Regions from separate parts of the Enterocloster sp. HCN-30185 genome, predicted to be linked through region 2. Evidence: riboswitches for the same ligand, from Rfam matches in the RefSeq annotation. Region 2 holds a riboswitch; the other holds the start of a gene.

Region 1 (3,401 bases), on a different contig from region 2:
GGAACGCTCTATCCAGGAGATTTCCGGGCAGATCCAAGACTATGCACTACCGTTCTTTGCCCGGTTTTCGAATCTGCCCAAGTTGCTGGACGATGTGGAACAGGAAGGGTTCTTCCCACATCGGAAGGGGGTCGATGTCCCTAAGCGGAATCGGGAGTTCATCGAATGCTTCCGGGAGTATCTCAAAAAGACATAATAAATTACAGTAAGAAAACAAAACGGAGGAAATCGGTATGGAAGAAATCAGAAAGTTTTTATCGGAACATGAGGAACATCAGGACGAATTTTGGGAAAGCGATGCTCTGATCTGGGTGGACTGGAGAGATTTTGATGAATCTATCATCGAATACTTCAATAAAAAACTGCCTGATGAAGATAAAATTCAGTTTGAATGTGTGGAAACAGAAAAAGAACGCGGTGTTGATATTTTTATGAAAAAGAATGGTGTCAGCGCACCGATCCCCTACGCAGATGATTGTACCGACCGTGACACTACGCTGAGAAGTATTCAGGAGTATCTGTCGCCGCAGTATCAGCTCCGCTGGTATATGGGCTCGCTCGGTAGCGATACCCTTGCTTTCTGTATTTATCCCACTTCAGAATGGGAGCAGATAGAGCAGGAATTTGGCACAGAAAAAGTTTCCTACTACTTTGCACCGGTGCAGGCAAACAGTGTCATGTTCGAAATGGATATGAATGAAGTTTTTGCTTTGCTGGAGCAAAGAGGAGACGCGTAAGATTAACTTTCAGGAGGAATCACCATGTCACAGATTGCATCCTTTTATCTTCTCAAAGACGGTCAGCGGCAGAAACTGTCCAACGGCGATTGCTCCGGCGTGGTCTATATGGCTATCTGGGACTGGGGAGTTTCCCAAACAAAAGGATATTAAGAAATAACCTGTGTTTACCTGCTTGCAAATTATTGTATTTGACGAATGAGAAAAAACTTTCTATTGACAGAAATAATGTCAAATATTATAATTGTCTGTAATTGAATAACTATCTTCAGGGCAGGGTGCAATTCCCTACCGGTGGTACAGCCCACGAGCCGAAAGGCATGATTTGGTGAAATTCCAAAGCCGACAGTATAGTCTGGATGAAAGAAGATGAAAGTATATTTATGCTTTTTTGCGTGCTCTGAAATGATTTCGTATCGTTTCGGAGCATTTTATTTAATCGCATAAATCCTCTTTTGCATGTCTTGGATAGCTTTTATTCAAGGCATGTATTTTTTTGGAGGTGTAAAAATGAGCGATGCAGAATACATGAAATTAGCAATAGAATTGGCAAAAAAAGGTGCTGGCTATGTCAATCCTAATCCTATGGTTGGAGCAGTAATTGTAAAAGATAATCGGATTATAGGACAGGGATACCATGAAACTTTTGGTGGAATGCATGCTGAAAGAAATGCACTTAAAAATTGCAGGGAATCACCTATAGGATCAACACTTTATGTAACACTTGAACCATGCTGTCATTATGGAAAGACACCACCTTGTACAGAAATAATTATTGCCAGTGGCATTACAAGAGTAGTCGTTGGAACTTTAGACTGTAATCCTATTGTGTCTGGAAAAGGTGTAAAAATACTTGAGAAAAACAATATTCAAGTTGATGTGGGCATTTTAGAAAAAGAGTGCCAGCAGTTAATCAAAGTTTTTAGAAAATATGTTACAAAGCACATTCCCTATGTTTTTATGAAATATGCAATGACACTAGACGGAAAGATAGCAACTTATACAAATCAATCAAAATGGGTAAGTGGAGAAGAAGCGAGAAAACAGGTACATCAACTTCGGCATAAGGTTACTGCAATCATGGTAGGAGTCAATACTGTTATTCAAGATAATCCTTTACTGACATGCCGATTAGAGAATGGAAAAAATCCTATCCGTATCGTATGTGATACAAATTTAAGAACACCCATTACATCAAAAATTATAAAAACAGCGAATGATATTAAGACTTATATTGCTACTTCTTCTAGTGATGAAAGTAAGATAGGTCTTTATAGAAAATACGGTTGTGAAATTATTCATACAAAGAAAAAAGGTAATCATATTGACTTAATGAATTTAATGCAATGTTTAGGAAATATGCAGATAGATAGCCTGCTTTTAGAGGGCGGAAGTGCAATGAATTGGAGTGCTCTTGAACAACAAATTGTCGATGAGGTGCAAGTCTATATAGCACCCAAAATATTTGGTGGGAGTGCAAAAAGTCCTGTAAGCGGGCAAGGGGTTGCTTTTCCTGATGATGCCGTTATGCTTAAACCGTATGCTTTTTCTCAAGTAGGAAATGATTATCTCATAGAAAGTGAAGTGATTTATTCATGTTTACAGGAATAATAGAGGAAATCGGTAAAATAGAAAAAATACAGAAAGATATTTGTAACTGTAAACTATCCATTAAGGCTTCAAAAATATTAGAAGATATACATTTAGGGGATAGCATAGCAGTAAATGGCATTTGCCTTACAGTTACTTGTTTTAATCGCCAGTCTTTCACAGTTGATGTGATGAATGAAACATGGAATAGAACAGCTCTTAGTCTATTAAAACATGGAAGTTGTGTGAATTTAGAAAGAGCTATACCTATGAATGGCAGGTTGGGCGGTCATATTGTTACAGGGCATATTGATGGAACAGGCAGAATATCTTCTGTGCGTAGAGAGAAAAATGCTATGTGGTATCAAATCAATACGAAAAGAGAAATCTTAAATTTAATTGTCGAAAAAGGCTCGATTGCTATTGACGGTATTAGTCTTACTGTCGCAAAAGTATCGAAAACAGACTTTTTAGTATCCGTTATCCCACATACTTTAGAGCAAACAGTTCTCAAGGATAAACAAATTGGGAATATGGTTAATCTTGAAAATGATATATTAGGTAAATATGTGCAGAAACTCATAGACAACAGCAATAAAACGGAGTTATCGAAAGAGTTATTATGCCAATATGGATTTTAACAGAAAGGATAAAGGAATAATGAAATATCAAAAAATAAAAGCGGCATTGCAGGCGTTACAAGAGGGAAAACTTGTTTTGGTTATGGATGATAAAGAGAGAGAAAATGAGGGAGATTTGATTTGTTCGGCACAATCGGCTACAACAGAAAATGTTAATTTCATGGCGACTTATGCAAAAGGCTTAATCTGTATGCCTATGAGTGAAAGTCTAGCTAACCAACTTATGCTTTCCCCTATGGTTGAAAATAATACAGATAACCATGAAACTGCCTTTACGGTTTCTATTGATTATAAGGATACTACAACAGGTATTTCTGCCGAAGAAAGAGGATTGACGGCTCGTATGTGTGTGGTTGAGAATATAAATCCCTTTGATTTTCGTAGACCGGGGCACATGTTTCCTCTGATTGCAAAAAATGGAGGTGTTCTGGAA
Region 2 (3,401 bases):
AGCCATCGTCGGCATCATCTCTGCCGCTATCATCTGCGCCACCATGTCCTCTGCGGACTCTAATCTGTTATGTATGTCCACCATGCTGATGAATGACCTGTATCTGAAATACGGCGGCAAACAGCTTAAGGATAAGCAGGTTATCGCCTACACCCGTACCTGCAACGTTGTGGCAGCAATCATTGCCATGATCATCTCCATGGCAGGAATCCCCATCGTAACTATGAACACCTTTGCCTTTGGCATCCGGTGCGCGGGCCCCTTTGCAGCCTACGGACTTGGCCTGATCGTACCAAAGGCGACTAAAAATTCCGGTATTCTCTCTTTGATCGGCGGAACGATCGGTTTCTGCTTCTGGCAGTATCTCAGCGGCGGAGGCTTTAAATTTGGCATTCTTCCTGTGGTATTCGGCTGTGCAGTCAGCGTAGCTGTATTTTTCCTTGTAAATGCCATCGAATGGAGCCGCGGTGTAGAACCCGCCCCCTCTGCCTATATGGATGAGAAATAATCTGTTCTGAAACCAGAATTACAAAAAGCGCCGTCGCTTCCTATCTGCTACGGAAACTACGGCGCTTTTTTACTGGGCTGGCGGGATTCGAACCCTCGTATGCAGGAGTCAAAGTCCTGTGCCTTTACCGCTTGGCGACAGCCCATTATATTAAAAAATCCTCTTCTCATCATCACGAAAAGAGGAAAGGGTGAGTAGAGGGATTCGAACCCTCGGCCTCCAGAGCCACAATCTGGCGCGATAACCAACTTCGCCATACCCACCATATATCATTCAATTAGAGCTTACGCTCAATGAGCCTGAAGGGATTCGAACCCCCGACCCACGGCTTAGAAGGCCGTTGCTCTATCCAGCTGAGCTACAGACTCATCCGTGATGCTTGCCGCATCAACGTGTTATACTTTATCATACTTTATCAAGAAATGCAAGCACTTTTTTTATATTTTTTTAGTTTTTTTATTCTGAAATTTTATCCCGCTTTTAACCAGGATTTCACTTACATGTCTCCACATATTTCCCGGTCTGCGCTATGGATCATACAGCTGATCCTCTTATATACCAGGGCAGTCAGAAGAGAAACGATCACTCCTTTTAATAAATTAAACGGAGCTACACAGAAAATCGCCAATCCCCACACACTGCTTACCGCCGGATTAATTGCAGCCCCCGCTTCCAGGATATTATCCAGAGGCATGAACCGGGAATAAAACGGAATCATTACAAGGGCATTGATCATCGCCCCCACTGTAGCCATTAAAATAGTCCCCACTGCCATTGCCTCAATTGCTCCTTTTTTCGTCTTACGGAGACGGTAGATCATTCCTGCAGGCACGACCATAGAACAGCCGATCACAATATTAGCAAACTCTCCCACAAAACCGGTAGAAGTCGGTTTGAGAAGAAGCTTTACCAGGATCTTCACTCCCTCCATCACAGCACCTGCTACAGGTCCCATAGCAAAAGTTCCCACAAGTACCGGAACTTCAGAAATATCAAGGCCGTAAAAACTGGGAGCTATAAAAGGAAGAGGCACCTCAAACAGCATCAGAACTGCCGCCAGAGCTCCAAACATTCCCATCAATACTACCTGCTTTGTTTTCATCTTCATTGTCAGATCCTCCTGTTTTGATGTAATCTGCCGGGGTAAAGAATGCCAGCAGCAGGCTTAACCAAAACATCTCCGCTTTCTCTCCCACTGACAAAAAAATCCCGGCTGATCTTGGATCCTCCGGGATAAAATACGCATTTTATACAGCAAATCTGCATCCAGGTCTGCTCTGCCCATCTTCTCTCATCCAGACTGTAACTGTCGGTTCCGGAATCACACCGGATCAACCGCATATGCGGGTCGCGGACTCTACCGCCGGTAGGGAATCTCACCCTGCCCCGAAGAATGTATCTGATGTCAGTATACTCCCGTCAGGGCATTTAGTCAAGCTGTTTTTAGGCACAAAAAAAGCAGGTGATGGGAATCGAACCCACGTATCTAGCTTGGAAGGCTAGTGTTCTACCATTGAACTACACCTGCACGAACAAGAAGTATTATAAAACAGGATGAGGGAATTGTCAACTGTTTTTTCAAAATTCCCTCATCTTTACCAGAAATAAACCAAAAAGAAAAAATCTTTTTTCAATTTCTCACGTTTATCTATGGCTAGTCTGAACTGTTACTAAATTCACGCAAAAACAGGCGGGTAAGGTCTGCGGCCTCCTTTCCTGCCTGTTTTTGCAGTGCTGCAACTGAACTATAAATTTATGTATCTTACAGCATAATGTACTTCCCGATAAACAGCACCGCCAGCACATACATCAGCGGGCTGATCTTCTTTTCCTTCATTTTTCCGGTCACTACATTGATTACAACGTAGGAGATAACGCCCATTGCAATTCCTTCGGAAATGCTGTACATGAAGGGCATTGCGATGATGGCAACGTATGCGGGAATGGCTTCTGTGAAGTCATCAAAGTTAATCTTTGTAATAGAGGTCAGCATCAGAAAGCCTACTACTACCAGAGCCGGAGCCGTTGCAAAGGACGGGATGGCCAGGAAAATCGGGGACAAGAACAGGGACAGTCCAAAAAGGATTGCAGCTACAACTGCGGTAAGTCCCGTACGTCCGCCCTCTGCCACGCCGGATGCACTCTCTACAAATGTGGTAGTGGTGGAGGTACCAAGCATAGCGCCCACAGAGGTTCCGATGGCGTCGGATAACAGGGCGCCGCGGATCCTTGGGAGCTTTCCATCCTTATCCAGCATATCTGCCTTGGAAGCCACGCCAATGAGGGTTCCAAGGGTATCAAACAGGTCTACGAACAGGAATGCAAACATGACTACAAAGAAATCCAGGGATAAAATACCGGAAAAGTCCATCTGCATTAAGGTAGGCGCCAGACTGGGAACGCTGATTCCATTGGAAAAATCAGGCAGCAGACTGTACATGCCAATCTCAGGATTTACCTGATAGATTCCAAGAAACTGGCAGAGAATGCCAAGGCCCCATGTGATCAGAATACCCCAGAGGATGTTTCCTTTTACGCCCTTTACAACCAGAATACCTGTAACCAGAATACCCACTAGAGCCAGAACGACTGTGATCCCTTCACTGTTAAACAGACCATTTTCTACGGAGCTTTTAAAAGAATACACGCCTACCAAAGTCGCGCTGTCTACTACAATATGCGCATTCTGCAGGCCGATAAATGCAATGAAAAGTCCGATACCCACAGATACCGCATGTTTTAAATTCATAGGGATGGCATTGAAAATCGCCTCGCGTACATTTGTCAAAGACAGAAGGATAAATACGATACCTTCAATAAATACGGCTGCCAGAGCGGTCTGCCAGCTATACCCCATCTGCAAAACAACGGTATAGGAAAAATACGCATTTAA

Evidence for each region. A riboswitch is a leader RNA that binds a small molecule or an ion and turns the genes downstream of it on or off. The one in region 2 is predicted to bind FMN.
Region 1: it holds a riboswitch for FMN, as region 2 does, so the genes downstream of both, ribD (bifunctional diaminohydroxyphosphoribosylaminopyrimidine deaminase/5-amino-6-(5-phosphoribosylamino)uracil reductase RibD) here and WKT10_RS00750 (ECF transporter S component) in region 2, are expected to answer to the same signal.

What each region holds. Positions count from the first base shown of each region.
Region 1 covers NZ_JBBKBT010000015.1:64,501-67,901, forward strand. The annotation lists gene WKT10_RS13690 (DUF4304 domain-containing protein) at 1-196, shown strand, start outside; gene WKT10_RS13695 (glutathione reductase) at 234-737, shown strand; gene WKT10_RS13700 (hypothetical protein) at 762-890, shown strand; FMN riboswitch at 998-1,112, shown strand; gene ribD (bifunctional diaminohydroxyphosphoribosylaminopyrimidine deaminase/5-amino-6-(5-phosphoribosylamino)uracil reductase RibD) at 1,248-2,348, shown strand; gene ribE (riboflavin synthase) at 2,333-2,968, shown strand; gene WKT10_RS13715 (bifunctional 3,4-dihydroxy-2-butanone-4-phosphate synthase/GTP cyclohydrolase II) at 2,988-3,401, shown strand, end outside.
Region 2 covers NZ_JBBKBT010000001.1:163,213-166,613, forward strand. The annotation lists gene WKT10_RS00730 (sodium:solute symporter family protein) at 1-508, shown strand, start outside; tRNA gene WKT10_RS00735 (tRNA-Gln) at 581-653, opposite strand; tRNA gene WKT10_RS00740 (tRNA-His) at 698-771, opposite strand; tRNA gene WKT10_RS00745 (tRNA-Arg) at 803-876, opposite strand; gene WKT10_RS00750 (ECF transporter S component) at 1,005-1,616, opposite strand; FMN riboswitch at 1,788-1,906, opposite strand; tRNA gene WKT10_RS00755 (tRNA-Gly) at 1,966-2,036, opposite strand; gene WKT10_RS00760 (NCS2 family permease) at 2,271-3,401, opposite strand, start outside.